2 regions of the Bacillus sp. AK031 genome follow, and region 1 is predicted to be linked to the other one. Evidence: riboswitches for the same ligand, from Rfam matches in the RefSeq annotation. Region 1 holds a riboswitch; the other holds the start of a gene.

Region 1 (15,552 bases):
TTGCAAAGCTACAAATTGTGGAGGTGTAATTGAATATTGGCTTAATATTTCTCTTCCTTTTTGCTTAATAATTGATGATATGTAACGCAGGTCTTTTTCAATATCTGCAAAGATTTCCATATCAGGCGATTTATTGTTCATTGCATGCCACTCCCTATCAATACCTTTTCGTACATAGCTATATACATAGCATTGTCGCCTTTTTTTCGACATTTTTCAAGTAACTTTTACAAGGTAATTTCTAATTGCCCTTATTATTGCTGATTTCGCCATAATATTCTCTGACTTTTCCAGCCGCGAAAATGAAGGAAAACCCGCTTATAATTAAAACCGGCTGTCCTCTCAGGCAGCCGGTAATTTTTAAAGCTTGAGTTCCCCCATGCGAAGAAGCTCTACAACAGCTTGAGAACGCCCCTTCACTCCAAGCTTTTGCATGGCGTTGGAAATATGGTTCCGAACTGTCTTCTCACTGATGAAAAGTTCACCAGCGATCTCTTTAGTCGTTTTGTCCTGGACTAACAGCTCGAATACTTCTTTTTCTCTTTTGGTAAGCAACGGTTTGTGTGTAAATTCATTGTCCTTCAATTATGGTAACCCTCCTTGCCTTCGCCAGCTTTAAACCGCGGGGATGGGTATTGTCGGTCGTCACGATATCATATGTGAAGCATTGGTTTAGAGTGACATAGAGGAGGCTTTAAATAACAAAATAGGCAAGGTTATTTTTTTATCTGCAGACATTGGGTTTCCCACGATCCATCACTCAGTTACCGGCCGTCATCTTAAGTACTTTTGGACATGCTGATGCGGTTTGTCATTTTAGATCTCATTTCTTCCGTCCAAGGTACTCCCTTTCCTGTCTTTTTTGAAATTTGCACCATCGTTCCTCTGCCTGTAAAGCAAACTCTATCACGTTCATCCATTCCCATATAATGAAGGTCGACCGAAGAAGATCCAACCTTATTCGCATTAACAAATACCCTTATTGTCTGATCGAAAAATACTTGCCGCAGAAAATCACATTGAAGATCGGCTACAACTGGAATCGTTTCATGATCAGGCCGTACCCAATCCTGCATAAAGCCCTTGCTTTTAAAAAATTCAATCCTTGCTTCTTCAAAATAAGTGAATGGAACTGTATTGTTTAAATGGCCAAACATATCCGTTTCAGAAAATCTGACTTTAATGTCAATATTAAAGTCAAATTGATCTTTCCACTGTTCCATATTTTCAATATATGTAATTCTCATATTTTTGCGCCTCCTGTACTTGTTATAAGTTCTTTTCTTCATCTCTTGATGAAATGAATGAATGTTCATTCTTTTCTTACTATTATATATTTTTATGGTTTAAGAAGAAAGGATTTTTGGGTTGGTTCCTGGATTAAGTTGGAATAGATGCATTTTCATCTACTGTTTTTGGCTATTCACTATTGGACGAGAGGTGTCATTTTCGATTGCCCTCGGTTTCTTGTCTTCGCTTCCCAAGCGAGGGACATCATTTTCGTTTTCCCCCAGGCTCATGTCCTTCGCTTCCCAAGCGAGGGGCATCATTTTCGTTTTCCCCCAGGTTCATGTCCTTCGCCTCCCATGCGAGGGACATCATTTTCGTTTTCCCCCAGGTTCATGCCCTTCGCTCCCCAAGCGAGGGGCATCATTTTCGTTTTCCCCCAGGTTCATGCCCTTCGCCTCTCAAGCGAGGGACATGATTTTCGTTTTCCCCCAGGTTCATGTCCTTCGCTTGCCAGAGAGCCGTAAAACAGACAAAAATTACAAAAAAAACCGCAAGCTCTATAGCCTGCGGGTGTTGGATCTTTAAAATCAAACCATATTGTCGCTTCCGAAGAAGTTCTTGAACATTTGGAAAGATGTATCACGGTTAAGCGCCGCGATGGAAGTTGTCAATGGAATCCCTTTAGGGCAAGACTGTACACAGTTCTGTGAGTTACCACAGTTCGCAAGTCCACCGTCTCCCATGATTGTTTCCAGACGCTCGTCTTTATTCATTGCACCAGTTGGATGGGCATTGAATAAGCGGACTTGGGATAATGGAGCAGGTCCGATGAAGTCTGATTTAGAGTTCACATTCGGACAAGCTTCAAGACATACACCGCAAGTCATACATTTAGAAAGTTCGTAAGCCCATTGACGCTTTTTCTCAGGCATACGAGGCCCAGGTCCAAGGTCATAAGTTCCATCGATTGGCACCCATGCTTTAACCTTTTTCAATGAATCAAACATTCTGCTGCGGTCAACAATCAGATCACGCACAACAGGGAATGTCTTCATTGGAGCCAAACGGATTGGCTGTTCAAGCTTGTCGACTAGAGCCGTACAAGATTGACGCGGCTTTCCGTTGATGACCATTGAGCATGCTCCGCAAACTTCCTCCAGGCAGTTCATGTCCCAATTGATTGGAGTGGTTTTTTCACCTTTTACATTTACAGGATTTCTGCGAATTTCCATCAGGGCAGAAATGACGTTCATGTTCGGGCGGTAACCAAGCTCGAATTCTTCTGTATATGGTTCAGTGTCAGGGCCGTCTTGACGAGTAATGATAAAGCGGACTGTTTTATTTTCACTCATCTTTATTTACCCCCTTTTTTCTTAGTATAGTCACGTTTACGCGGCGGGATTAAAGACGTATCCACCTCTTCATAGTGGAATTCAGGCGTATTGGTTTCAGCATTGTATTTTGCCATTGTCGTCTTCAGGAAGTCCTCATCATTACGATCAGGGAAATCCGGTTTATAATGCGCACCGCGGCTTTCATCACGATTTAGGGCTCCGATTGTGATAACACGTGCAAGCTGAAGCATGTTGCCAAGCTGGCGAGTGAACATCGCACCCTGGTTGCTCCATTTTTGAGTATCGTTGATATTGATGTTTTTGTAACGCTCCATCAACTCAAGGATCTTTGCATCTGTTTCTTTAAGCTTATCATTGTAACGAACAACCGTTACGTTATCAGTCATCCATTCACCAAGCTCTTTATGAATGACATATGCATTTTCAGTTCCGTCCATTGAAAGGATTTCATTCCATTTTTCTTCTTCCTGTTGAACATAACGCTCAAATAATGAAGAAGGAAGCTCATCCACGCTCTTCTCAAGACCATTCATGTACTTGATTGCGTTAGGCCCCGCTACCATACCGCCATAGATGGCAGACAGCAGGGAGTTTGCTCCAAGTCGGTTACCGCCGTGCTGTGAATAATCACATTCTCCAGCAGCGAATAATCCTGGAATATTTGTCATTTGATCATAATCTACCCACAGGCCACCCATAGAATAGTGAACGGCAGGGAAAATTTTCATAGGGACCTTACGAGGGTCATCACCCATGAACTTCTCATAGATTTCAATGATACCGCCAAGCTTGATATCAAGCTCTTTAGGATCCTTATGTGAAAGGTCAAGGTATACCATGTTTTCTCCGTTGATACCGAGCTTTTGGTTAACGCAGACATCGAAAATTTCACGTGTTGCGATATCACGCGGTACAAGGTTTCCGTATGCAGGATATTTCTCCTCAAGGAAATACCAAGGTTTACCGTCTTTATAAGTCCAGACACGTCCGCCTTCTCCACGAGCCGATTCACTCATGAGGCGAAGCTTATCGTCTCCCGGAATAGCCGTTGGGTGAATTTGGATGAATTCTCCGTTTGCATAGTATGCACCCTGCTGATAAACGATTGATGCAGCAGAACCTGTATTGATAACAGAGTTCGTGGATTTACCGAAGATAATTCCAGGTCCCCCTGTTGCCATGATGACTGCATCTGCAGGGAATGATTTGATTTCCATTGTTTTCAGGTCTTGTGCTACGATTCCGCGGGCAACCCCTTCATCATCGACCATGACACCAAGGAATTCCCATCCTTCGTATTTGTTTACGAGCCCCGCAACCTCATGGCGGCGCACTTGCTCATCAAGAGCATATAAAAGCTGCTGTCCAGTCGTTGCACCCGCAAAAGCTGTACGGTGATGCTGAGTTCCTCCAAAACGGCGGAAGTCCAAAAGTCCTTCCGGCGTACGGTTGAACATTACGCCCATACGGTCAAGCAAGTGAATGATCCCAGGCGCAGCCTCTGTCATTGCCTTAACAGGAGGCTGGTTCGCAAGGAAGTCTCCTCCGTATACCGTATCATCAAAGTGTTCCCAAGGAGAATCTCCTTCCCCTTTAGTGTTTACTGCACCATTAATGCCGCCTTGTGCACATACTGAGTGAGAACGCTTAACAGGCACTAATGAAAATAAATCTACTGGCGCTCCTGCTTCTGCTGCTTTTATTGTAGCCATCAAGCCGGCCAAACCGCCGCCGACAACGATGATTTTTCCTTTACTCATCGAGACTCACTCCTTTTCCTACGAAAATACCAATATCCAGTCTAGTATTATTTAAAATTGAATTAAGAATTAAACGAAAGCGTATAATGCTCTGATTCCAACGATGGATAGAGCAACGAAAATACCGATTGTAACATAAGTAGCGATTACTTGGGAACGAGGAGAAACTGTAATTCCCCAGCTCACAAGGAAAGACCACAATCCGTTAGCAAAGTGGAAGATAGTAGAGATAACTCCGATAATATAGAAGCCCATCATAAACGGATTAGATAGAATATTTTCCATCATTTGAAAATTAACTTCAGATCCGAATGCAGCCGCTACCCTTGTTTCCCATACGTGCCACGTGATGAAGATCAGCGTGATCACACCAGATATACGCTGAAGCAAGAACATCCAGTTACGGAAATAACCGTATTTACTTACATTGTTCTTTGCTGTAAAGGCTATATATAAACCATAAATAGCATGAAACAACAATGGAAGAAAGATGATAAATGTTTCAAGTACGATCCGGAAAGGTAAACTCTCCATAAAGTGTGCAGCACTGTTAAATGCTTCTTCTCCGCGCGTAGCAAAGTGGTTGACTACTAAATGTTGAATTAAGAATATCCCTACTGGAATAACACCTAGTAATGAATGAAGCCTGCGATAATTAAACTCACGATTTCCAGCCATGATATACCCCCCTTAGTGATGAAAAAATGCATGTAAAAGAACTTGCCAATAATATTTAAGGTATAAACCTTCTGCAAATTTTCATATTATAACAAAAATGTGACATGTCCATTTTACTCCCATGTTAGTAAAGCGTCAAGAAAACGTATACATAAAATTAGGTGATAGCGCAAAAATATTTTTAATATATTGATAATACTCTCAGACCTGAAAAACAGAGTCATACGGGAGATAAATGTACTGTCTGCCAACAAAAGCTGCAGGGTGAATAGTCACAAACATTATGTCGATAAAACATTCCATCTATACATTTTTTATATAATCAATTTATATTTTGCATCCTTCATGTTTTAATAGATTAATAACAGAGTTTACGGACTGGAAAAAATTCTAACCCAATACCCATTGAATGAATAACTAAGTGAAACTGTGGAAAATAATCAGATAGATAACTCTCTTATCAGTTCCTGAATAATGAGAGCCTTATAGAAAGAGGGGATTACTTTGGATAGCAGCAAAGAGAAGATAGCAGGGAAAATGGAAACCGTTCCTTTATTTGGATATGAGCTAATGAGGGATATTCTGCTGCCTGAAATTCTTGGAAAACATACAACCGATATTCTATACTGGGGCGGAAAAAGCCTGGCACGAAAGTTTCCGCTGGTTTCATTTGAAGAAATGGAAGCATTCTGCCTTGAAGCCGGATGGGGTAAGCTTGACCTAACGGATGAAAAAAAAGCTGAGCAAATCTATACATTATCCGGACCGTTCATTGAAAGAAGGCTGGCATTGAAGACTGATATTTCCTTCAAAATGGAAGCAGGCTTTCTCGCGGAACAGGTACAGAATCAAAAGAAAGCTGTCACAGAAGCGGCTGAAGAAATTCATAAGAGATCGAAGACAGTCAAAATTATTGTACGGACTGATTTAAAAGATACGATTGAACCTTAAAAAAGCTTCCCTGTTATCCGGCAGGGAAGCCCCTTTTTATTAACGTGCCGAAACCTTTTCGGGCACATCTGACTTATCCAGATTAAACTCTGAATGCAGAACCTCGGCTGCTTTAAGCATTAGTTCTTCATCTACGACAGCAGACACTTTGATCTCCGATGTACTGACCATCTTGATCGGAATTTCATTACTAGCCAGAACTTCAAACATTTGGGCAGCTACCCCCGGGTTGGAAATCATGCCGGAACCGACGATGGACACCTTGGCCAGACCGCTCTCGTGTTCTATGCTGCTGAAACCAAGTGAATCTTTATTGTTCTGCAATACCTCCATCGCGTCTTCCAAATCACCTTTTTTAATGGAAAACGATAAGTTAATGCTTCCTGTTTCAGTTTTACTCTGAATGATAATATCAACATTGATATGATGTTTGGCAAGAGTAGAGAATATGGAAGAAAGGCTGGTTATTTCATTTTGCAGCCCCAGTACTGTCATTCTGATGATTTCCTCTTCAAAAGCGACTCCACGCACAATCAATCCTTTTTCCATAGATACTTCCTCCTCAATAATCGTGCCTTTCTCTTTTTCCATACTGGACCTTACTTCCAGAGGGACACCGTAATTCTTTGCAAATTCGACAGCTCGCGGATGCAGTACTCCCGCACCGAGATTAGCCAGTTCAAGCATCTCATCATAAGCTACTGATGCAAGTTTCCTGGCATTCTTCACATAACGTGGATCTGAAGTGTACACTCCATCCACATCTGTATAAATATCACATCTGTCTGCTCCCAAAGCGGCAGCAAGAGCAACTGCTGTAGTATCGGACCCTCCGCGGCCCAATGTGGTGATTTCCCCACCCTCTGCAAGTCCCTGGAAACCAGCCACTACCACAATCCGGTTTTCTTCCAGGTTCTTCTTGATCCGGTCGGTATTGATATTTGTAATCCGGGCATTCCCGTGTATGTTCTCGGTCTCAAGTCCAGCCTGCCAGCCTGTCATGGAGACAGCTTCATATCCTGTATCCAAAAGAGCCATTGAAAGCAGTGATATTGTTATCTGTTCACCTGTTGTCAGGATCATATCCATTTCCCGTTTGCTCGGCTTTGATGAAGCTTGATAGGCTAAATCAACGAGCCCATCTGTCGTTTTTCCCATTGCCGACACAACGACGACTACATCATTGCCTCTGTCCCTCTCTTCTCTAACCCGGCCGGCAACATTTTTGATTCTTTCAATATCTCCGACAGAGGTACCTCCAAACTTTTGAACAATCAGTCCCACATTCTCGTCCTCATTTCCTATCTGGTTTTGGTCATTTCCATTACGCTAAGTAAAGAATCAGTTCAAGAATAACGGCCTATTTCAAAAAACAACCTCATTAAAAAAGGCAATGAGAAATATCTCATTGCCTGTGAAAACGCAAACTTATGCAGGTTCCACGTGAGATAGCTCTCCAAGACTGTTAATCTTGACAATCCTGCATCTATTAAATACAGAACCAGAGAAAACAGCCATGAGCCTGTCTCCACTTCGGCGGATCCCCCTTTCAAAGCCTGTCTTAAGAGCTCATACTCCTCGAAGCTTGTACTGATGGAATTCCGCACCTCTACCACCACTTGTATAAAAGTGATAATTTTTATAAAATTTTCATTCATTTTAACACATATTAAAAATCGTGACAATTATAAGATTTTCTATTTCGTTTAATTCTTTCACTTGCCAACGAGGTAATGGGCTTACTTGGATAAGATGCATAATATACAAAGACATTCCAGGCTCTTATAATGTGTTTAGGCTATAATCATTCCATAATAAAAGGTAAATCCTGCTATAATACAATGTTTAGGCATTAATCATACCACTATAAAAGCTATTTCCCGCTGTAATACCATGTTTAGCCATTAATCATACCATTATAAAAGCTATTCCCCGCTGTAATACCTTGTTTAGCCATTAATCATACCATTATAAAAGCTGATTCCCGCTATAATACCTTGTTTAGCCATTAATCATACCATTATAAAAGCTATTTCCCGCTATAATACCTTGTTTAGCCATTAATCATACCATTATAAAAGCTATTTCCCGCTATAATACCTTGTTTAGCCATTAATCATACCATTATAAAAGCTGATCTCCGCTGTAATACCATGTTTAGCCATTAATCATACCATTATAAAAGCTATTCCCCGCTGTAATACCATGTTTAGCCATTAATCATACCATTATAAAAGCTATTCCCCGCTGTAATACCATGTTTAGCCATTAATCTGGACTTCTGTCAAGAAAATGGGCAATCTAAAAAGGTATTTTGTAACCCTTAATGGCTACCGCACTTCGTTTGGTGGGCCTGAGTAATGAGTGATTCAATTTTGAATCACTCATTACTCAGGCAAATGGTACATTTATGAGATTTTTTCTAAGGAATCCTGTTGGTATTTTCTTTCAAAGTTGTTAGGGGAACAATAGCCCAAAGTGGAATGTTTCCGCTTCTCATTATACCGGGCAGAGATATAGAAATTAATGGCCTTGGCAGCCTGTTCCCTTGTGTCAAAACGGAATCGGTAGATTAGCTCCTTCTTAATGGTGGCGTGGAAGGATTCAATACAAGCATTGTCGTATGGATCTCCTTTCCGGCTCATACTTATTTGAATGTCTCTTTCCTTTAAACAATCGATGTAGTCATTCGAACAATACTGGGATCCACGGTCGGAATGGTGAATGAGTCCTTCTTCAGGATTCCTTGAATCTAAAGCCATTTTTAAAGCATCCAGGGTTAGTTCCTTTTTCATTGTCTTTCCATGGCTCCAACCCACAATTTTTCTTGAGAATAAGTCCATGATTGATGACAGATAAAGCCAGCCTTCAAGTGTCCAGACATACGTTATATCGGCGACCCACACCTTGTTTGGTGTATCGACAGTAAATTCTCGATTCACCACGTTTGGATATAGAGGCAGAGAGTGATTGGAATCCGTCGTAACCACAAACTTCGTTTCTGGAATGGCTCTCAGTCCAAGTTCCTGCATGTAACGCGCAACTGTCTTCAAGGAAACCGTATAGTTCCACTCAACTAAATCATCATGTACTCTGGGGCTTCCATAAGTCCCCAGGCTTTCATGATAGGACTTACTAATTTTCTGAAGCAATTCCTTCTTGCGTTTTTCTCTTTCCGTCTCGCCAATGGCCTGTCTTTCCAGCCATTTATAGAAGCCGCTAGATGATACCTTCAACACTTCACACATCTTCACTACCGTATGTTCATCTCTATGGGCTTCAATAAACTCGAACTTTACTCGGTTTTTTTCGTGAAGATGTGCATGGCCTTTTTTAGGATCTCATTCTCCTCCTGTAGGGCTTTCATCTCTTTTTCATGTTGCTTTTTTAGCTTCTCAAACTCAGAAGGCGTAACATAGTCATGCTTACTGTTCTTAGCTTGTTTATACTTTTGTACCCATTTAGTCATCGTGGTGTAGGGGATCTCCAGCTCATAAGCTACCTCTGACGCTTTTCTTCCTTCCTCCACGACCATTTTACATACATACTCTTTATATTCGGATGAATAATGTTTTCCCATGTGAACACGTCCTTATAAATGATAGTTATATTCTAACTCACTACCTTTTTCTTGTGTCCACTTTTTAGACTAACTTAAAATCATACCATTATAAAAGCTATTCCCCGCTATAATACCATGTTTAGCCATTAATCATACCATTATAAAAGCTAAGTCCCCCTGTAATAATATGTCTTGCCGTGAATCTCCCAAGAAAATTCATTTTATTAAAAAACCCCCAATAGCCTTGAATAATACAGGTTAGCAGGGGAGTTAACTATGCAATTTTTGATCCTCAGACAAGGAGAGATGAATCACTCTTCCTTCAGCTTCTCCATCAGTTCCTCGGCGGCCGCTTTCGGCAAACCGGCTTCAATGAATTGTTCAAGTCCGGCTTCTTTCATTTTTTTCATTGATCCAAACGTCTTCAGCAGCTGCTTTTTTCGTTTTGGACCTATTCCACTTACTTCATCAAGCATGGATGAAAAAGCCGTTTTACCTCGCAGCTGCCTGTGGAAAGTAATCGCGAAACGGTGAACTTCGTCTTGAATTCGCTGCAGGAGATAGAACTCCTGGCTTCTTTTCTCAAGCGGCACAATTTCAAGCGGGTCGCCATATAAGAGTTCTGAGGTCTGGTGTTTTTCATCTTTCGCCAATCCTGCTACTGGAATATCCAGATTCAATTCCAGTTCGAGCACTTCTTTTGCTGCCCCAATCTGCCCTTTTCCACCATCAATCACAATCAAGTCCGGAAGCGGCAAGCCTTCTTTCAATACTCTTGTATATCTTCTTCTGACTACTTCACGCATGGAATCATAGTCATCAGGCCCTTTTACAGATTTTATTTTATATTTTCGATATTCCTTCTTTTCGGGTTTGCCGTCAAGGAAAACAATCATAGCTGAGACAGGGTCCGTCCCCTGAATGTTCGAGTTGTCGAATGCCTCAATCCGATGTGGTGTATAGATGCCCATTGCCTCACCCAGTTTATCAACTGCATGAATCGTTCTTTCTTCATCCCTTTCAATTAAAGAGAACTTTTCCTTTAATGCAATCTCCGCATTTTTCCCTGCCAGTTGTACCAAGTGTTTTTTTTGCCCTCTTTGCGGCCTGGTGGTTCTCACATCCAAGAGTTCGGATACGATGGTTTCATCAATTCCTTCCGGAAGATTGATTTCTTTTGGCTTGAAGTGATTAGTTTTCGAATAAAACTGCCCAATATATGTTAAGAACTCCTCTGACGGTTCATCATAAATCGGGAACATGGAAACATCGCGCTCAATGAGCTTACCTTGGCGGACAAAAAACACCTGTACACACATCCAGCCTTTATCGACAGCATACCCGAAGATGTCCCTATCGGTGAAGTCCGTCATGGTCATCGTCTGCTTCTCCATCGTTGCTTCAATATGCTGAATCTGATCCCTGAATTCTTTTGCTCTTTCAAATTCCAGGTTTTCAGCTGCTTTTGTCATTTTCTCATGAAGCTCTGTCTTAATTTCTTTATAGCCGCCATTGAGGAAGCGGGATATTTCATCGGTTAGTTTTTTATATGTTTCCTGCTCGATTTCATTGACACAGGGTGCAAGGCATTGCCCTAAGTGGTAATACAAGCAGACCCGGTCAGGCAGGTTATCACATTTTCTCAACGGGTAAATCCTGTCGAGAAGTTTTTTCGTTTCATTTGCCGCCCCTGCATTTGGGTACGGACCGAAATATTTGCCCTTATCTTTTTTTACATTGCGTGTAATGATAAGCCTGGGATGTCTCTCTGCTGTCAGTTTGATAAATGGATAGCTTTTATCATCTTTCAGCATGACATTATATTTAGGATCATGTTTTTTGATCAGATTCAATTCAAGAATCAGCGCTTCCAAATTGGATGATGTTACAATATATTCAAAATCCTCGATCTCACCGACGAGCCTTTGAGTCTTTCCATCATGAGATCCCGTAAAGTAAGACCTCACACGATTTTTCAGCACTTTGGCTTTCCCAACATAGATTACTGTTCCCTGCCTGTCTTTCATCAGGTAACATCCCGGCTGATCCGGCAGCAGTGCAAGTTTATTTGAAATGATCTCGTTCATTTATATTCACCCCCTGCGCCATACCTTTATAAAATGAACGGAAAACAGTAAACTTCTTCAATAATCATAGGCAATTAGTCGAATAAGGTCAACAGGAGAACCTTTGGCAAAAGAATACATTTGCACTGTGAATATCATCCATAAAAAAAGAAACGAGCCAAAGGGCCCGTTTCTTTAATTTCTCACAGCATTATGAATGTTTGTTCAGTAATTCAGCAAGAGCTTCTTTTGGTTGGAAGCCGATAACTTTATCAACAACTTCGCCATCTTTAAGAACTACAAGAGTAGGAATACTCATTACACCATAGTTTCCTGCAGTTTCTTGGTTTTCATCAACGTCAACTTTGACGATTTTTACTTTGTCGCCCATTTCAGAATCAAGTTCTTCAAGGACTGGTGCAATCATTTTACAAGGCCCGCACCAAGGTGCCCAGAAGTCAGCAAGTACTAAACCTGAACTTACTTCGTTTGTGAATGTTTGATCTGTTGCGTTCGTAATAGCCATTTATATTCGCCTCCAATTATCTTTAAAAGTTAACGTCAGTATATCATCGTTTTTTTGATGATGCTATAAATATGCCTCGGAGGTAATTTACCCTTAATCACCTTGTTTATTCATGGTTGGATAACCAAATTTTTCAGGAAATGAGCCCTCCAACAAAGCGGCATACCTTGTGTTACCAGAAGAAATCAGTCGATATATTATCGTATTAGCACGATGAAATTCCGTGCGGCCTCTTAGCCGGCAGCTTTACAATCAAAGTACAAATAGTGAAGCAGCTGCTCTGAGAGCAGCTGCTTAGGTTGCTTATGAAGAAGATACTTTTAACTTTTTGAATTCTTCTGTAAGCATAGGAACAACTTCAAACAGGTCGCCTACAATTCCGTAGTCAGCTACATTGAAAATGTTAGCTTCCGGATCTTTATTGATTGCCACGATGATTTTAGAGTTTGACATACCTGCTAAATGTTGGATAGCTCCAGAAATACCGCAGGCAATATATAAATCAGGAGTAACAACTTTACCAGTCTGCCCAATTTGAAGAGAGTAGTCGCAATAATCCGCATCACATGCCCCACGGGAAGCTCCTACAGCACCTCCTAAAACATCGGCAAGCTCATTTAATGGGTTAAAACCATCTTCGCTTTTCACTCCGCGTCCGCCGGCAATGACAACTTTCGCTTCGGAAAGGTCAACTCCTTCGCTTGCTTTGCGGACAACTTCCTTGATGACCGTACGGATATCTTTAATATCCACTGAGACGGAACTAACATCTCCACTTCTGGATTCGTCTTTCTCAAGCGGATCGATGTTATTAGGCCGGATTGTTGCAAAGATTAATCCATCTGTAACGATTTTCTTTTCGAACGCCTTACCGGAATAGATAGGGCGGGTGAATACAAGGTTGCCGCCTGCCTCCTCAAGAGCTGTAGCGTCAGAAATCAAGCCGGTGCTAAGCTTGCTGGCAACCTTTGGAGAAAGGTCTTTACCCAAAGCAGTATGCCCGAAAACAATGCCTTCCGGATTTTCCTGTTCGATTACAGCCATTACTGCTTGAGAATACCCGTCAGATGTATATTGATCAAGCTTCTCATCTTCAACAACAACGACACGGTCAGCTCCATATTGGATCATTTCATTTCCTAAAGCGCTTACAGAAGCGCCCAGCAAAACTCCTACAACTTCTCCTCCTTCTGCAACCGTCTTGCCTGCTGCGATTGCTTCAAAGGAAACGTTTCTTAATGCATTATCTCTTACTTCACCAAGTACCAATACTTTTCTTGCCATGTTAGATTACCTCCTGAGTGAATGTTCTGTTGATTGGTCTACAACTAAAGCTGTCGCCGCTTAGATTGCTGCTTTTCGGATAAATTCCGGCACAAAGGCCATTCGCGCTTTTTCCTTAGAACGATTTCACTAATCTTTCTAAGCAGCAATTTTTACGGAAAGAGCTTTATTAAACGACTTTGGCTTGTGTATGAAGAAGCTCGACAAGTTCTTTGACTTGATCATCAAGCTCACCTTCAAGAATTTTGCCCGCTTCCTTCTCAGGCGGCAAGAAGATTTCAATCGTTTTCGTTTTCGCCTCAACATCTTCTTCTTCAAGGTCCAGATCATCAATTTCGATTTCATCTAAAGGTTTTTTCTTTGCTTTCATAATTCCAGGCAGAGATGGATATCTCGGCTCGTTCAAACCTTGCTGTGCCGTTACCAGCAAAGGAAGGGATGTTTCGATTGTCTCAGAATCACCTTCTACGTCACGTACAACCGTTACGGTATCTCCATCGATTTTCAGGCTTGTAATTGTTGTAACGTAAGGGATATTAAGCTGCTCAGCTACACGTGGACCTACTTGTCCGGAACCTCCGTCAATCGCAACGTTACCTGCAAGAATTAAATCTGCTTCTTTGTCTTTCAGGAATTCAGAAAGAATCTTTGCAGTTGTGAACTGGTCACCATTCTCTACGTCATCTTCAGTGTTGATGAGGACAGCCTTATCCGCTCCCATAGCAAGTGCTGTGCGAAGCTGTTTTTCACCTTCTTCATTGCCAACAGAGACTACAGTGATTTCTCCACCATGTTCGTCACGGACCTGGATTGCTTCTTCGATTGCATATTCATCATAAGGATTGATGATGAATTCAGCACCATCCTCACTGATTTGATTGTTTGAAATACTGATTCTTTCCTCAGTATCGAAAGTTCTTTTCATAAGTACATAGATGTTCATTTCTAGTTCCCTCCTAAAAGTTCAAACTTTCAATTGTTTAAAAAGATTGAGAAAATTTTAAGCAAAAAAATATTCTATATCTGAGTTTCAAGAGCAGGCCATTAATTTACTTGCCCTTGAATTCAGGAGAACGTTTTTCAATAAATGCTTTGATTCCTTCTTGACCGTCTTCTGACATGAAGACTTCTCCGAAGAGTTTCGCTTCACGCTCGACACCTTCATAGAAACGGTCATCTTTAGTATAACGAAGCAATTCGAGAGCTGCTTTCATGGAGACAGGACTCTTCTTCGCGATTGTGAACGCCATTTTCTTTGCCTCTTCAAAAACTTCCTCATCAGGATAGGCCCTGTTTGCCAATCCGCAGCGGGCTGCTTCTTTACCGCTTATCGGCTCACTCGTCAGCAGCATTTCGGCAGCTTTTGCTGAACCGACAAACTTAGCTAAACGCTGAGAACCGGCAAATCCCGGAATAAGTCCCAATTGAAGTTCAGGCAAGCCAAGCTTGGCATTTTCACCGGCAAGGCGGATATGGCAGCCCATTGCCAGTTCAAGGCCGCCTCCTAAGGCAGCGCCATGAATTGCAGCAATGATCGGCTTAGAGAAGTTCTCCATGCGTTCAAAGAGGTCTTGGCCCCTTTTGGACAATTTCGTGAAGTCATCTCCGCTTTCGACCTTGGTAAACTCTTTAATATCGGCGCCTGCTGAGAAGAATCTTCCTTCACCATGCAGAAGCAGCACTCTTACATCTTCGTTACTCTCCAATTCATCCATCAAGGCATCCAATTCAATGATCAAATCGCTTGCCAAAGCGTTTGCAGGGGGACGCTGGATTGTAATCAGTGCTGTTTGGCTTTCAATCTTGCAGCTCAAATACTGCATCTTTCCTACCTCCTTATGCAAATACTTCAGCCCCTGGAACCACAGCCGTTAAGCAGCAGTTTATGTATAGCAGGGACTTGTGATGAAAGGTCATACTTTTGTTCATTCATGACCCAGTTCGTAAGCATCTCGTCAATTGTACCAAAGATCATCTGGCGTGCCAGCCTGATATCAAGATCGGACGAAAATTCTCCCGAATCAATTCCCTCAGTCAAAATCTTATCTATTACTGATAGATATCCTTTTAAGACTTCATTGACCTTCAAACGTATATCCTTGTTTGACTGCCTTAATTCAAGCTGTGTGACAATAGCCAG
Region 2 (15,552 bases), 380 kb from region 1:
ATATCGATGCATTGAAAATCGTATCTAAAGGGATCAACAAAATGCGCGGTGAAGATTTCGGATGCTTAATCATTACCCACTATCAGCGCCTGCTTAACTACATTACACCAGATAAAGTACACGTTATGATGCAAGGCCGCGTAGTCAAATCAGGCGGACCTGAGCTTGCGAAGCGCCTCGAGTCTGAAGGTTATGACTGGATCAAAGAAGAGCTAGGTATCAAAGACGAAACTGTCGGCCAAGAAGCGTAAGTGTTAGGGGGATTAATATGACTGTAGAAACGAAACTACCAGTAGAAAAGGAATATTTGGACTCCTTTTCGAAAGGTCTTGGAGAGCCGGAATGGTTTTCAGGCCTTCGTAACCAGGCTTTGGCTAAAGCTGGTGAATTGGAGCTTCCTAAACCAGATAAAACAAAGATCACCAAGTGGAATTTCACAGAGTTCAAGCAGCATACAGTAGAAAGCAAGCCTTATGAAAATTTAGGCGAGCTTCCTGAAGCTGCGCAGGCTTTGATCGATAAAGACAACGAAAATAACAACTTATATGTTCAGCGGAACAATACTCCGGCATTCTTGACACTTTCTCAGGAATTGAAGGACAAAGGTGTTATTTTTACAGATATCCTGACAGCAGTAAAAGAGCATGGTGAATTGGTCCAGAAATACTTCATGAAGGAAGGCGTTAAGGTTGACGAACATAAGTTGACTGCCCTTCATGCTGCATTGGTTAACGGAGGCGCATTCTTATACGTTCCTAAAAATGTAGAAGTGGAGCAGCCGATTCAAGCCGTTTATGTTCAAGATAACGCTGACACTACATTATTCAACCATGTGCTCGTTGTAGCGGATGATAACAGTTCTGTAACCTATGTAGAGAACTATGTATCCACTGTAGATGTGGAAGAAGGGATCTACAATATCGTTACTGAAGTATTTGCAAACAACAATGCGAAAGTAACATACGGAGCGGTTGATACCCTTTCAAGCGGAATTACGACTTATGTAAACCGCAGAGGAACCGCTGCAAGAGATGCCCGCATCGACTGGGCTCTTGGTTTGATGAACGACGGGAATACTATCTCGGAAAATGTAACCAACCTGATGGGTGACGGTTCTTATGCTGATACGAAAACCGTTGTGGTCGGCCGCGGAAAACAAAAACAAAACTTCACGACAAAAGTCGTACACTTCGGAAAGAATTCTGAAGGATATATCCTTAAACATGGTGTCATGAAAGATGAAGCTTCCTCCATCTTCAATGGTATCGGCAAAATCGAACATGGTGCATCCAAATCAAATGCTGAACAGGAATCACGCGTTCTTATGCTGAGTGAAAAAGCACGCGGAGATGCCAACCCAATCCTGTTGATTGATGAAGATGATGTTACGGCAGGACATGCCGCATCTGTCGGCCGCGTTGATCCTTTGCAGCTTTACTATCTAATGAGCCGCGGGATCCCGCAAAAAGAAGCCGAAAGATTAGTCATCCACGGATTCCTTGCACCAGTTGTAAATCAACTTCCGATTGAAGGAGTTAAAAAGCAGCTGGTAGAGGTCATCGAAAGGAAAGTAAATTAATGAATGCCAAAGAGATTCGTAAATACTTTCCGATTCTCAACCAGGAAGTCAACGGACATCCGCTAGTTTATCTCGACAGTGCTGCAACTTCACAAAAACCTGTGCAGGTGATTGAAGCCATCGATAAGTACTATCGGGAATACAATTCCAATGTGCATCGTGGTGTCCATACTCTTGGAACAAGAGCTACAGATGGATATGAAGGTGCCAGGGAAAAGGTCCGCAAGTTCATCAACGCTGATTCAATTGAGGAAATCATCTTTACCCGCGGGACGACGACAGCAATCAATACGGTTGCTGCAAGTTATGGAAGAGCGAATGTCAGCGAGGGTGATGAAATTGTGATTTCCCATATGGAACATCACAGTAACATCATTCCATGGCAGCAGCTCGCAAAAGAAACGGGTGCGACGCTTAAATACGTACCTCTTCAGGAAGACGGGACGATTTCAGTGGAAGCTGTTAGGAACACAGTGACATCTAACACAAAAATCGTATCGATCATGAAAGTCTCTAATGTATTGGGAACGATGAACCCAATTAAAGAGATTACAAAAATCGCCCATGAAAATGGTGCTATAATGATGGTCGACGGTGCCCAGGCAGCTCCCCACATGAAAGTGGATGTGAAAGATCTTGACTGCGACTTCTTCGCTTTCTCCGGCCATAAAATGGCTGGCCCTACAGGGATCGGTGTTCTATACGGGAAGAAACATCTGCTTGAAAATATGGAACCGGTTGAATTCGGCGGTGAAATGATCGACTTTGTCGGTATGTATGAATCGACTTGGAAAGAGCTTCCTTGGAAGTTTGAAGGCGGTACCCCTATCATCGCAGGAGCTATCGGACTTGGAGCGGCGATCGATTTTCTTGAAGAAATCGGTATGGAACATATCGAAAAGCATGAACATCACTTAGCTGCTTATGCGATGGAAAAGATGTCAGAGGTTGAGGGGATGGCTATATACGGCACCAAAGATCCGTCTAAACGTGCCGGCCTTGTTACCTTCAATATTGATGACGTCCACCCGCATGATGTGGCAACGGTTCTGGATGCCGAGGGAATAGCTGTCCGCGCTGGCCATCATTGTGCCCAGCCGCTGATGAAATGGCTTGAAGTGTCAGCTACAGCTCGTGCAAGCTTTTACATTTACAATACAGAAGAAGATATTGACAAGCTTGTTGCAGGACTAGTGAAAACAAAGGAGTATTTCAGCGATGTCTTTTAACAATTTAGATCAATTGTACAGACAGGTGATTATGGATCATTATAAGAACCCTCGCAATAAAGGCTCGCTTGAAGACGGCAGCTTCACGGTAGATATGAACAACCCTACCTGCGGCGACCGTATCCATCTCAACATGAAAGTGGAAGATGGGAAAGTGACAGATGCCAAATTCGACGGAGAAGGCTGCTCGATTTCTATGGCTTCCGCGTCTATGATGACTCAAATCATCATCGGCAAGGATATTGAAACAGCATTAAAGCTTTCTGAAGTTTTCTCGAATATGATGCAAGGGAAAGAATATGATGAGGATATCGACCTTGGTGATATAGAAGCTCTTCAAGGGGTGGCGAAATTTCCGGCGCGTATCAAATGTGCCACACTTGCTTGGAAGGCGATGGAAAAAGGAGTCAAAGAAGGGGAATAACCCCGACCGAGACTCACACTAGAATGGAGGAATCAACATGGCGAAAAAAATGCCTGAGATCGGAGATTATAAATACGGTTTCTCTGACAAAGACGTATCAATTTTCCGTTCAAAACGCGGCCTTACACGTGAAATCGTAGAAGAGATTTCACGCATGAAAGATGAGCCGCAATGGATGCTTGATTTTCGTTTGAAATCATTGGAACATTTCTATAACATGCCAATGCCGCAATGGGGCGGAGACTTGGCAGCTTTGAATTTTGATGAAATTACTTACTATGTTAAGCCTTCTGAAAAATCAGAGCGTTCTTGGGATGAGGTTCCTGAAGAAATTAAACAAACATTTGATAAGCTTGGGATCCCTGAAGCTGAACAAAAATATCTTGCCGGTGTTTCTGCTCAGTATGAATCCGAAGTTGTTTATCATAACATGCAAGAGGATTTGGAAGCTCAGGGGATCGTATTCAAAGATACAGATTCAGCTCTTCGCGAGAATGAAGACATCTTCCGTGAGCATTGGGCAAAAGTGATTCCGGCAACGGATAACAAGTTTTCTGCATTGAATTCAGCTGTTTGGTCAGGCGGATCTTTCATCTATGTACCTAAAGGAGTTAAAGTTGAAACGCCTCTTCAAGCGTATTTCCGTATTAACTCTGAAAACATGGGACAATTTGAACGAACGCTGATCATCGTTGATGAAGGAGCAAGCGTACACTATGTAGAAGGTTGTACAGCTCCTGTTTATACAACAAATTCCCTTCACTCAGCGGTTGTTGAGATCATCATCAAAAAAGATGCATATTGCCGTTATACAACGATCCAGAACTGGGCGAACAACGTATACAACCTTGTTACGAAGCGTGCCGTTTGTGAAGCGAACGCTACAATGGAATGGGTTGACGGTAACATCGGAAGTAAGCTGACGATGAAATACCCTGCAGTTATCCTTAAGGGTGAAGGCGCCAGAGGCATGACTTTGTCAATCGCATTGGCAGGTAAAGGCCAGCATCAGGATGCAGGGGCGAAAATGACTCACCTTGCACCAAATACTTCTTCTACAATCGTTTCAAAATCGATTTCCAAACAAGGCGGTAAAGTAACATACCGCGGAATCGTTCATTTTGGGCGCAAAGCTGAAGGAGCACGTTCAAACATCGAGTGTGACACGCTGATCATGGATAACCAGTCCACTTCTGATACAATTCCTTACAATGAAATCCTTAATGACAACATTTCATTGGAGCACGAAGCGAAAGTTTCGAAAGTATCTGAAGAGCAGTTATTCTACTTGATGAGCCGCGGTATTTCTGAAGAAGAAGCGACAGAAATGATCGTAATGGGCTTCATCGAGCCGTTCACAAAAGAACTTCCTATGGAGTACGCGGTTGAAATGAACCGTCTGATCAAGTTCGAAATGGAAGGTTCAATCGGTTAATAAAGCAAATCCCGCATGTATTACGCATGCGGGATTTTTTTGTGGCATTCGGGTGGTGACTGTCACACCCCGGGATTTGTCGAATGGCCGATAAGAAGCTGGAAAGCGCCGATAAAACGATGATTTCCGCCGATAGATCTCGAAATACCGCCGATAACACCCGGAATTCCGCTGATATCCAAGAGCCACTCCAGAAGCGCACCCCAATTGTGCAAGGCGTTTGCCCAATCCTCGCAATCAGTGGTATGTTAAAGTAAATGACAGTAGAAACGGGGTGCTGTTTTTGATATATATCGGCTTGACTGGCTGGGGAGACCATGATTCGCTGTATAACACTACATCACAAAAGGATAAGCTGAAAGAGTACTCAGCCCACTTTCCCATTGTTGAAGTGGACTCGACTTTTTATGCTGTCCAGCCGCTTAGAAATGCAGAAAAATGGGTAAAAGAGACGCCGTCAGAATTTCAGTTCATTGTGAAAGCCTATCAGGGGATGACCGGGCATAGCCGCGGAGACATCCCGTTTGAAAACAAAGAGGCAATGTTTCAAGCATATCGGGATTCCTTGGCACCCTATCTGGAAGCTAACAAGCTGGGAATGGTGCTTCTGCAGTTTCCGCCATGGTTTGACTGCAGGAAAGAAAATGTAGACTATTTGCGTTACTGTAAAAAAAACTTGGCAGATTTGCCGCTTGCATTGGAATTCAGGCATCAGTCGTGGTTTTACCCGCAATACAAAGAGAGAACTCTTTCCTTTATGAAAGAAGAAGGCTGGATACATAGTATTTGTGATGAACCCCAGTCAGGAGAAGGATCTGTTCCAACGGTACTTCAAGCTACTCGGGAGGACATGACGTTGATCAGGTTTCACGGAAGGAATGTTCATGGCTGGCAGAAGCCCAATGGAGACAACTGGCGGGAGGTTCGCTACTTATACCGTTATAATGAGAAAGAGCTGTTGGAATGGAAAGAAAAGCTGCTTTCTTTAAAAGAACAAACAGAAGATATCTATATTGTATTCAATAATAATTCCGGCGGGGATGCAGCGGATAATGCAAAACAGTTTTTAGATTTGCTTGACATCCAGTATGAAAACCTTGCACCCAGACAACTGGACCTATTTTGAAATAGGCTGTTTTTAAACTTTGCTGCTATTTAAAAAGGCGGTATATTCATGATTTGGAGATGACAAGATGGAGTGGATACTTTTAGTGCTGATCGGCCTTTTTGCAGGTGCGCTTGGTTCATTGGTCGGCCTTGGCGGCGGCGTGATCATCGTCCCTGCATTGGTTTTCTTTGGGGGATATACAAGTCTCCTTGAGGATTTAGGCCCTCAGGTTGCTGTCGGTACTTCTTTGGTGATTATGATTTTTACCGGCCTTTCCTCAACTCTCTCTTATGTTAAGCATAAGACGGTTGATTACAAGAGCGGTTTGTTGTTTTTTGCCGGGGCAGGTCCGGGTTCCATCATTGGTGCCCTGGTAAATAAATCTTTTGATATGGATTCATTTAATATGTACTTCGGGGTTTTTATGATTATGGTTTCGGTCGTTTTGATGATCAGAAATAAGATCAAACCCATAGAGGCTTTCAAAGAGAGCAGATATCAAAGAAGCTTCACTGATTCACAAGGCAGATCTTATACATATGGTTTTCCTCCCATCCTGGGAGTGGCGATCGCTTTTATCGTGGGATTTACTTCAGGATTATTCGGAATCGGCGGCGGTTCGCTGATGGTGCCGGCGATGATATTGATTTTTCTTTTTCCACCGCATGTGGCAGTGGCAACGTCAATGTTCATGGTGTTTTTATCGGCATTGGTCAGTTCAGCGACACATATCTATTTAGATAATGTTAATTGGCTTTACGCTCTGGCGATCATTCCGGGTGCCTGGTTCGGAGCGAAAGCGGGTGCTTATTTAAACTCAAGGCTTCAATCCGCTGCCTTGGTTAACATTCTGAGAATTATCCTGGTATTGATCGGCATCAGGCTTGTTTATCAGGGGTTGACCGGTTGAAATTGATGCTAAGAATGAGGCGCTTGCGCTTTTAAAATGGAAGAAGGTGAAAGAGTGAAAGAAACAATGCATATTTATCATACGAATGACTTGCACAGCCACTTTGAAAACTGGCCAAGAATTCGGGATTTTCTTAAGGTAAGAAAGCAATGGCATCTTGATGAAAAGGATGAAGTTTTTTTATTTGATATAGGCGACCACGTTGACCGATGGCACCCATTTTCTGAAGGCACGCTGGGGAAAGGGAATGTGCAACTGCTGAATGAGGTCGGCTATGATGCCGTTACAATAGGCAATAACGAAGGTATTACGTTCTCCTACGATGAATTGAATGACTTATATGGAGAAGCGGGATTCGATATCCTGCTGGCAAACCTTTATACAGAGGAAGGAGAAATCCCATTATGGGCTAAGCCTCATCATATATATGTGACGAAAGCAGGCGTAAGGGTTGGAGTACTGGGATTAACAGCTCCTTTTACTCCTTTTTATAAACCGCTGGGGTGGAACATCGTATCTCCGATTGACCAGTTGGCTAAAAGCCTTGAAGAGCTTTCTGATAAGACGGATATGATTATCCTGCTTTCCCATCTTGGCATAAGGGATGATGAGTGGATAGCGGACCAATTTCCCAATGTGGACATTATCCTGGGTGCCCATACCCATCATATCTTTCATGAAGGCAAGGAGATGAACGGAACTTTGATGGGGGCTGCAGGGAAGCATGGCCACTATGTTGGGCATATCATTCTGGAGTTTGATACGGAAACAAAAACGGTTACTTCACGAAAGGCACAGCTTTATGAACAGGATCATCTTCCGGCTTCCCCAAATGAAGAGGAACAGATCCGGGGCTGGCACACCAAGGGGCGAGCCTTGTTAAATGAAACAGTTGCCGAACTAAATACGAGCTTGGAAGCGGATTGGTTTATGCCTTCAGCTCTGCCTCAAATTCTCTGTGATGGGCTGCTCGAATGGTGTAAGGAAGCGGACTGCGCTTTTATTAATTCCGGTTTGGTATTAGAAGGGTTAAAGGAAGGGCCGGTCACCCGCTTTGACTTGCATCGAATCCTGCCGCATCCCATCAATCCATGTGTCATTGAATTGAAAGGATCGGAATTAAAGGAAGTTATTAAAGCTACACGTGACGAAAAGCTGCACCATCTTCAGGTAAAAGGACTGGGATTCCGCGGGAAAGTGATGGGTGATTTTATCTACAGCAATATTTCTTTTGGAAAAGATGTTCAGCATATTTTTATAAACAATGCCGAGATTAATTCACAGCAGACTTATAAGCTGGCAACGACCGATATGTTTACATTCGGCCATTTCTTCCCGGAACTTCAACGGGCAGAAAAGCATTATTACATGCCTGAATTCCTGAGAGATGTGCTGTCCTGGAAGTTAAAGCACATTAAAGCCTGACACGCTGTCACCTCTTCTCCCTTCTTCTCATAAAATAGGAGTTGAAAGGAGAGGATTGACAGTGATGAATCTTTCCCCTGTGGAGATCGACGGCCACACTTTTCTTGCGGTTTCTGTCCAGCTTCCCAAAACCAATCTGCTTGTCGTAACCAGTGATAAAGGATATATAATGTGCGGTGCCCTGGATGTAGGTTTGCTGAACGCAAAGCTCAAAGACAGGAAGATTATCGCCGGCAGAGCAGTAGGAGTAAAAACAATAGAGCAGCTGATTGAAGCGCCGCTTGAATCTGTCACCCATGAAGCCGAACAAAGAGGCATTACCCCGGGGATGACCGGCAGAGACGCTCTGCTTAAAATGATATAAGGTAAAAGGCCTGGACATTGGTTCAGGCTTTTTTTGTTGGCTGGTGAAGGTCATTAAGGGATATGAAGGAGTAATTGGATTCGGATGGCAGAATCTAAGGAGGCAGCTGGTGGATAACCGGGGCCTAAAGACCATCTAAGGTTTATTAGAAAGTGCTGGGTGGTGGATAACTGTGGATATAGGCCATCTACGCAGCTTGAAAAAGAGGTAGCTGGTAGATAACCGGGGCCTAAAGACCATCTAGGGTTTATCAGAACGTGCCAGGTGTTGTATAACCGGTGGATATAGGCCATCTGCGCAACTTGAAAAAGAGGCAGCTGGTAGATAACCGGGGCCAAAAGACCATCTAGGGTTTATCAGAACGTGCCAGGTGTTGTATAACCGGTAGATAAAAGCCATCTACGGAGCTTGAAAAAGAGGCAGCTGGTAGATAACCGGGGCCAAAAGACCATCTAGGGTTTATCAGAACGTGTCAGGTGGTGTATAACCAGTGAATATAAGCCATCTACGCAGCTTGAAAAAGAGGCAGCTGGTAGATAACCGGGGCCAAAAGACCATCTAGGGTTTATCAGAACGTGCCAGGTGGTGTATAACCGGTGGATAAAAGTCATCTACGCAACTTGAAAAAGAGGCAGCTGGTAGATAACCGGGGCCAAAAGACCATCTAGGGTTTATCAAAACGTGTCAGGTGGTGTATAACCAGTGAATATAAGCCATCTATGCAGCTTGAAAAAGAGGCAGCTGGTAGATAACCGGGGCCTAAAGACCATCTAGGGTTTATCAGGATGTGCCAGGTGTTGTATAACCAGTGAATAAAAGCCATCTACGCAGCTTGAAAAAAGGCAGCTGGTGTATAACCGGTAATATAGACCATCTACGTAACCACAAAAAGAGCCAGCTGGTAGATAACGGAGAAATAAAGACCAATGTCTTAAGGGACAACCAGACATACAAAAAAACAAAATACAGCGAACTGGGAATAAAGAACCATTTTCGCTAATCAAAGTAAGAATGCACACAAAAACAAAATCAGTTCGGTTGAAAATACCTTTAAATGCTTTATAATGAAGATATTACTAAAAATTGTCGAAAAATGATGGGTCATGCATAGGAGAATTCGATGAGATTTATATCAACCAAAACTCTAAAACCAGGAATGACCATGGCTTCAACTGTCTATAATGGAAACGGCCAGGCACTGATTAAGTCAGGTGTCTCCGTGACCGGACGGATGATTCAAAGGCTGGTCGACTTAAATATCCAGTATGTTTATATTGAAGACAGCTTATCTGCCGGTATTGAAACATCGGATTCCATTCCTGCAAAAGTCAGGCAGGATGCTGTTAATAAAATCGATTCTACCTTTACTCATTTAGAAGGGAATTCTATAACCAATAACATTGTCGCTCTTGAGCAAAGTGCTGCAAGCTTCAAAGAGGTTGTTGATACGATTCTAAAAGAAATAAAAGGGAGCAACGATTTATTAACCTTGCTGACAGATGTGTTTACCTATGATTCTTATGTATTTCATCATTCCTTCAATGTCACTCTGTATACTTTGGCGATTGGCATTGAACTTGGGATGCCGCCTAAACAACTCGATATGCTTGGCCTTGGAGCCATCCTGCATGATATCGGAAAGATGAAAGTCCCGGAAGAGATATTGATGAAACCCGACAAGCTTACATATGATGAGTTCACGGAAGTTCAAAAGCATTCAGAGTATGGTTTTGATATACTCAGGCAGCTGCATAATGTTTCGCTGCTGGTTGCCCATTGCGCTTTTCAGCATCATGAGCGTCTGGATGGGTCCGGTTATCCGCGCGGACTAAAGGGAGACGAAATACACCCCTATGCCAAAATCATCGCAGTTGCCGATGTGTTTGATGCCTTGACTTCCAATAGAGTGTATCGCGAGGCTATGCTGCCGCACGAAGCTCTTGAAATCCTTTATGCAGGTTCCGGTACCCTTTTTGATTCTAACGTCATTCAGGCTTTCCGGAAGTCTGTGGCCATTTACCCGAACGGCATGGTTGTCGTCCTTAATGACGGCCGCAGAGGAATCGTTGAAAAACAAAATAAAAGTCTCACACACAGGCCGCTAATCCGTATCATTGCAGATAAGGAGGGGGACCTTGAACAGCCATATACTTTGGATTTGGCTGTCAGGCTTGATGTTCTCATTACTGATTTTGATCCGGAATATGAGGCAGGCCTGCTGGAAGTTAAATAAATTTTTTGCGTTAATCCTCTGCTTACAAGCATACATATAGCTTGTAAGGGGGGATTTTTTTGATTAAAAATAAAAAATATAAACCCCGAAGAGGACCATTGCCTTTTCGATATGTATTTTTATTAACATTTGTATTTTTTATGTTTTCCACTGCGGGAGGCTTGTGGATTATCAATGAAGGGTTAAAACCTACATTAGTCAGTTACGCTGAGACCCAGACCAGCAGAATCGGAACCTTGGTTATTAATAAAGCGGTCAGTAAAAAAATTGCAAATGTCATGGATATAAATGAAGTAACGCAGGAATCGGATTCGGCCGATGGTGACAGAGGATACAGGCAATTTAACACAGAAATCATCACCCGTGTCCAAAATGAGATTGTAAACCTTGTACAATTGAATTTGCAGGAGGCTGAAAGGGGAAATTTAAAAGACCTCGAATTCCTGACCGAAGTGGAAATAGAGAATGAAGCAGCAGAAGGAGACGAAGGGATCGTCTTCTCTGTTCCAATCGGGCAGGCAACGAATAATGCTCTTTTAGGTAACTTAGGGCCTAAAATTCCGGTGAGATTCAATGCTATCGGTGATGTGGAATCAGATGTCATAACGGAGGTTGAAGAGTTTGGAATTAATAATGCTCTTGTGAAGGTATACATTCACATCAAGGTTAATGTCCAAATCATTATTCCCTTCGCAACAAAAACGAAAACCATCGAACAGAATGTCCTTGTGGCAATGGGATTGATGGAAGGGGAAGTACCTCAATTTTTTAACAGCGGGGGTGATTCTGCTCCTTCGATTGAAGTACCTTTGAATTAGTTTGGACATAAATCCAGGAGAAGAAAAAAATTCTTCTTGTCATCCCCTTGCAATGCTGATATATTAATTTAGTAAATTGAATATTTACTACAATCATCTAAATCCGATGGGGTAGAGGCTGCACCTGTTCATTACTAAACCAAGTGAGGATGACAACTGTGATCTTGGTTGAAAGGGGATATGTGCCGAAGCAGATGAAGATTGGTCTGAATCTTTTCTGCTGGGGTTACCTTGAATAAGGGTAACACTGTCATTGTTTGGCTGTCGAAGCCATTATAATGGGGAGCTACAGATCGTGATGGAGAAATGACTATATTACAAAAGGTAATGATAGGATTCTCTATTGTTGCCTTTTTTATTTTCTTCTATCATTTTCGATTGTTCCCTCCCTGTCTTTATAGGAGGAGAAAAATGGAAAACACTATTTATTCTTTATTACCACCCCTTTTAGCCATCCTGATGGTTATCCTGACAAGAAGAGTGCTTTTGTCACTTGGGGTCGGCATTGTCACTGCGGCATTGCTTCTTGCAGAATTCTCTATTGGCGAAACGGTTTCAATCATCTGGGATGCATTTAAAGGCATCTTTGTCGATGGTGGGGAACTGAACACCTGGAACGTCTACATCATTTTATTTTTACTGCTTCTTGGAGTCATTACTGCTTTTGTCAACATTTCCGGTGGAAGCAGAGCGTTTGGCGAATGGGCAATGAAGCGTGTGAAAACAAGAGCCGGCGCACAGATTTTAACTGCAGTATTGGGAATTATTATTTTTATCGATGACTATTTTAATGCTTTGGCAGTCGGGCAGGTCTCAAGGCCGATAACAGACCGCCATAAAATTTCGCGTGCCAAACTGGCATATATCATCGACTCGACATCGGCACCGATTTGTGTGGTGTCACCCATTTCAAGCTGGGGAGCCTTTATCATTGCTCTTATCGGCGGAATTTTAGCGGACCATGCCATCACTGGCTATACGGCATTTTCTGCATTTATTCAAATTGTTCCTATGAATCTTTACGTATGGGCAGCAATCGGCCTTGTATTCATTACTTCTTACAGAGGGATCGACTTTGGGAAAATGCGCGAACACGAACAGCGCGCGATGACTACTGGAGAAGTTTATGACCCAAACAAGGAAATTCCCGGTGAACTTAAAAATGACCTGCCGGTTAGCGAAAAAGGGACAGTCGGAGACTTGATCTGGCCTATCGCTGCATTGGTCGCTGGAACTGTTGGGGCCATGCTTTGGACAGGATATAATGCACTCGAAGGAGATGCCTCACTTCTGGTCATCCTGGAAAATACAGATGTTGCCACTTCATTAGTGTATGGAGGATTGATCGGCCTTGCAGCGGCATTGATTTTCTTCTTCAGACAATATTCCTCTTCTTCAGCTATTGGAGGTAAAGCTCTGGCAGCCGGTTTTGCAGAAGGAATCAAATCCATGCTTCCAGCTGTATACATCCTCGTGTTTGCCTGGACGATCGTTACATTGATTGGTTCATTGCAAACGGGAGAATACCTGGCAGGACTTGTGGAACAGTCCAACCTTAACATCGGGCTGCTTCCGGTAATCCTGTTCCTTGTAGCAGGTGTTATGGCGTTCTCAACAGGAACTTCTTGGGGTTCATTCGGTATCCTGCTTCCAATTGCAGGGGAAATCGCTGCTGCTACAGACGTGAGCATCCTTCTTCCTGCTATGGCAGCTGTTCTTGCTGGATCTGTGTTCGGTGATCATTGTTCACCGATTTCCGATACAACGATTCTTTCATCGACAGGGGCAGGAAGCAACCATATCGACCACGTCATCACCCAGCTTCCTTATGCCATCACAGGAGCGGTTATCGCTTCGGTTGGTTTCCTGGCACTGGGACTGACTGGCAGCACGTTGGTTGGACTAGCTGTTACAATCATACTGCTTGTGCTGTTTGCTGTAATTGCGAAAAGAACTGTGAGTGCAACACATTAAATAGTATTAAGAGGAGAGACAACTTCGTTATGCGATGTTGTCTCTCTTTTTTTGGTGAAATCAGGAGAAAGACAAGCACATTTAATGATGTTTTTTGTGTTTTCAAGCCATATGCACAAAAGCCTTCTACAAATTCCTCATCACAAGTTATTTGTTATCTCGAAATAGCTTCCATGTGGTTTCGACCCTATCGGCATGCATGATTAAAAGCATCTGAAAAAATGATTTGCAAAAATCAAATAATACTTTGACATTCGTCCTAATACTAGCTATACTGATTTTAGATTATCTAAATAATCTGAAAATACTAAAGATTATTAAATTGTATTCAGGGGGGAGTTATCATGGAAAATCGTGCACAATGGGGTACGAGAGCCGGATTTATTCTGGCAGCGGTCGGTTCCGCAATCGGCCTCGGGAACATTTGGCGTTTCCCTGCAGTAGCTTATGAGAACGGCGGAGGGGCATTTTTCATTCCTTATTTATTTGCTTTGCTAACTGCGGGTATTCCACTTTTGGTCCTTGAGTTCACTCTTGGCCATAAGTACAGAGGTTCTGCACCGCTTTCATTTTTCAGAATGAGCAGAAAATCAGAATGGATCGGCTGGTGGGCAGTCTTTGTATCATTTGTCATCTCCACCTACTATGCAGTTATCATTGCGTGGGCAATGTCTTACAGTGTGTTTTCGTTCAACCTCAGCTGGGGAAGCGACACGGAAGGATTCCTTTTTGGCGATTACTTAAAACTAGCTGAAACACCGGGGACGACTGGAAGCCTGGTGCCGGGAGTATTCATTCCGTTAATTCTTGTTTGGGCCATTACACTTGGAGTCCTGTTCAAAGGGGTTAAAAAAGGAATCGAAGTGGCAAACAAAATTTTCATCCCTGCACTTGTGGTCTTGTTCCTGATCATTGTTGTCCGCGCTCTTACATTACCTGGGGCAATGGACGGTTTGGATGCATTCTTCAAGCCTAATTTTGATATGATTATGGAGCCAAGCGTATGGATGGCTGCTTATGGACAGATTTTCTTCAGCTTATCCATTGCATTCGCTATCATGATTACGTATTCAAGTTATCTTCCTAAGAAATCAGATATCACAAACAATGCCTTCATCACTGGATTCAGTAACTCCGGTTTTGAATTGCTTGCCGGTATCGGGGTATTCGCTGCTCTGGGCTTCATGGCCAACCAGCAGGGAATGACAGTGCAAGATGTAGTAAGCGGCGGTGTCGGACTTGCGTTCGTTGTATTCCCGCAAATCATCAACGAGTTCCCGGCACTTAACGGCCTGTTTGGATTCTTGTTCTTTGCATCACTTGTGTTAGCCGGATTATCTTCATTAATCTCTATCACAGAAACATATGTGGCAGGATTCTCGGAGAAATTTGGAATTTCCCGTAATAAAGCAATTGCTTTTGGAGGAGGAGCTTCAGCTCTTATCTCAATTCTTTTTGCTACACAAGGAGGGCTTTTCTTCCTGGATGCAGCAGATTACTTCATCAATCAGTTTGGTGTAGCTTTCGTAGGACTTGTGGAAGTTGTGGCCATTGCCTGGTTCCTTCGCAAGCTTAACAGCTTCCAGGAACATGCGAATATCGCTTCTGACATTCGTCTTGGCGGCTGGTGGAAAGTCTGCCTTGGTGTAATCACGCCAATCGTACTTGGCTACATGATGTTTGGTTTGTTCAAGCAGAACCTTCTTCAAGAGTTTGATACAGAGACAGGAAACTACGAAGGGTATTCAGATATGTTTATCCTGTTTGGTGGATGGTTTGTAGCAGGTTTTGCACTCCTTGCGGGTGTAGGGTTGATGTTCAAACGCTGGCATGCTAAAACTGAAGCTGAGAGCTACAAGGAGGTAAGCTAATATGTCAGGAAGCGCAATTTTTATGATGATTGTCGGTATGCTGATTATTTGGGGCGGCTTGGCTGGAAGCATTCTTAATGCGGTGAAAAAATCAAAATAACAGACAGAGAGCTCCGGGATACCCGGGGCTCTTTTTTAGATTATTTATTCTCGTTTGTTGTTATCATTCTTGAGCCTGATAT

What was found. A riboswitch is a leader RNA that binds a small molecule or an ion and turns the genes downstream of it on or off. The one in region 1 is predicted to bind lysine.
Region 2: another riboswitch for lysine. It lies ahead of M1E09_RS03295 (Na+/H+ antiporter NhaC family protein); the one in region 1 lies ahead of M1E09_RS05335 (aspartate kinase).

What each region holds. Positions count from the first base shown of each region.
Region 1 covers NZ_CP096424.1:1,064,382-1,079,933, reverse strand. The annotation lists gene M1E09_RS05375 (MarR family winged helix-turn-helix transcriptional regulator) at 1-141, opposite strand, end outside; gene M1E09_RS05370 (helix-turn-helix domain-containing protein) at 361-585, opposite strand; gene M1E09_RS05365 (acyl-CoA thioesterase) at 780-1,247, opposite strand; gene M1E09_RS05360 (hypothetical protein) at 1,407-1,550, opposite strand; gene sdhB (succinate dehydrogenase iron-sulfur subunit) at 1,818-2,582, opposite strand; gene sdhA (succinate dehydrogenase flavoprotein subunit) at 2,585-4,345, opposite strand; gene M1E09_RS05345 (succinate dehydrogenase cytochrome b558 subunit) at 4,415-5,023, opposite strand; gene M1E09_RS05340 (YslB family protein) at 5,528-5,974, shown strand; gene M1E09_RS05335 (aspartate kinase) at 6,014-7,258, opposite strand; lysine riboswitch at 7,416-7,594, opposite strand; gene M1E09_RS05330 (IS3 family transposase) at 8,383-9,258, opposite strand; gene M1E09_RS05325 (transposase) at 9,270-9,554, opposite strand; gene uvrC (excinuclease ABC subunit UvrC) at 9,848-11,623, opposite strand; gene trxA (thioredoxin) at 11,814-12,128, opposite strand; gene M1E09_RS05310 (electron transfer flavoprotein subunit alpha/FixB family protein) at 12,432-13,412, opposite strand; gene M1E09_RS05305 (electron transfer flavoprotein subunit beta/FixA family protein) at 13,582-14,355, opposite strand; gene M1E09_RS05300 (enoyl-CoA hydratase) at 14,462-15,235, opposite strand; gene M1E09_RS05295 (TetR/AcrR family transcriptional regulator) at 15,262-15,552, opposite strand, start outside.
Region 2 covers NZ_CP096424.1:685,697-701,248, forward strand. The annotation lists gene sufC (Fe-S cluster assembly ATPase SufC) at 1-251, shown strand, start outside; gene sufD (Fe-S cluster assembly protein SufD) at 269-1,579, shown strand; gene M1E09_RS03250 (cysteine desulfurase) at 1,579-2,808, shown strand; gene sufU (Fe-S cluster assembly sulfur transfer protein SufU) at 2,798-3,232, shown strand; gene sufB (Fe-S cluster assembly protein SufB) at 3,270-4,667, shown strand; gene M1E09_RS03265 (DUF72 domain-containing protein) at 4,951-5,793, shown strand; gene M1E09_RS03270 (sulfite exporter TauE/SafE family protein) at 5,861-6,685, shown strand; gene M1E09_RS03275 (bifunctional metallophosphatase/5'-nucleotidase) at 6,740-8,110, shown strand; gene M1E09_RS03280 (YunC family protein) at 8,175-8,474, shown strand; gene M1E09_RS03285 (HD-GYP domain-containing protein) at 9,595-10,707, shown strand; gene yunB (sporulation protein YunB) at 10,767-11,525, shown strand; lysine riboswitch at 11,630-11,822, shown strand; gene M1E09_RS03295 (Na+/H+ antiporter NhaC family protein) at 11,937-13,499, shown strand; gene M1E09_RS03300 (sodium-dependent transporter) at 13,844-15,370, shown strand; gene M1E09_RS03305 (methionine/alanine import family NSS transporter small subunit) at 15,372-15,470, shown strand.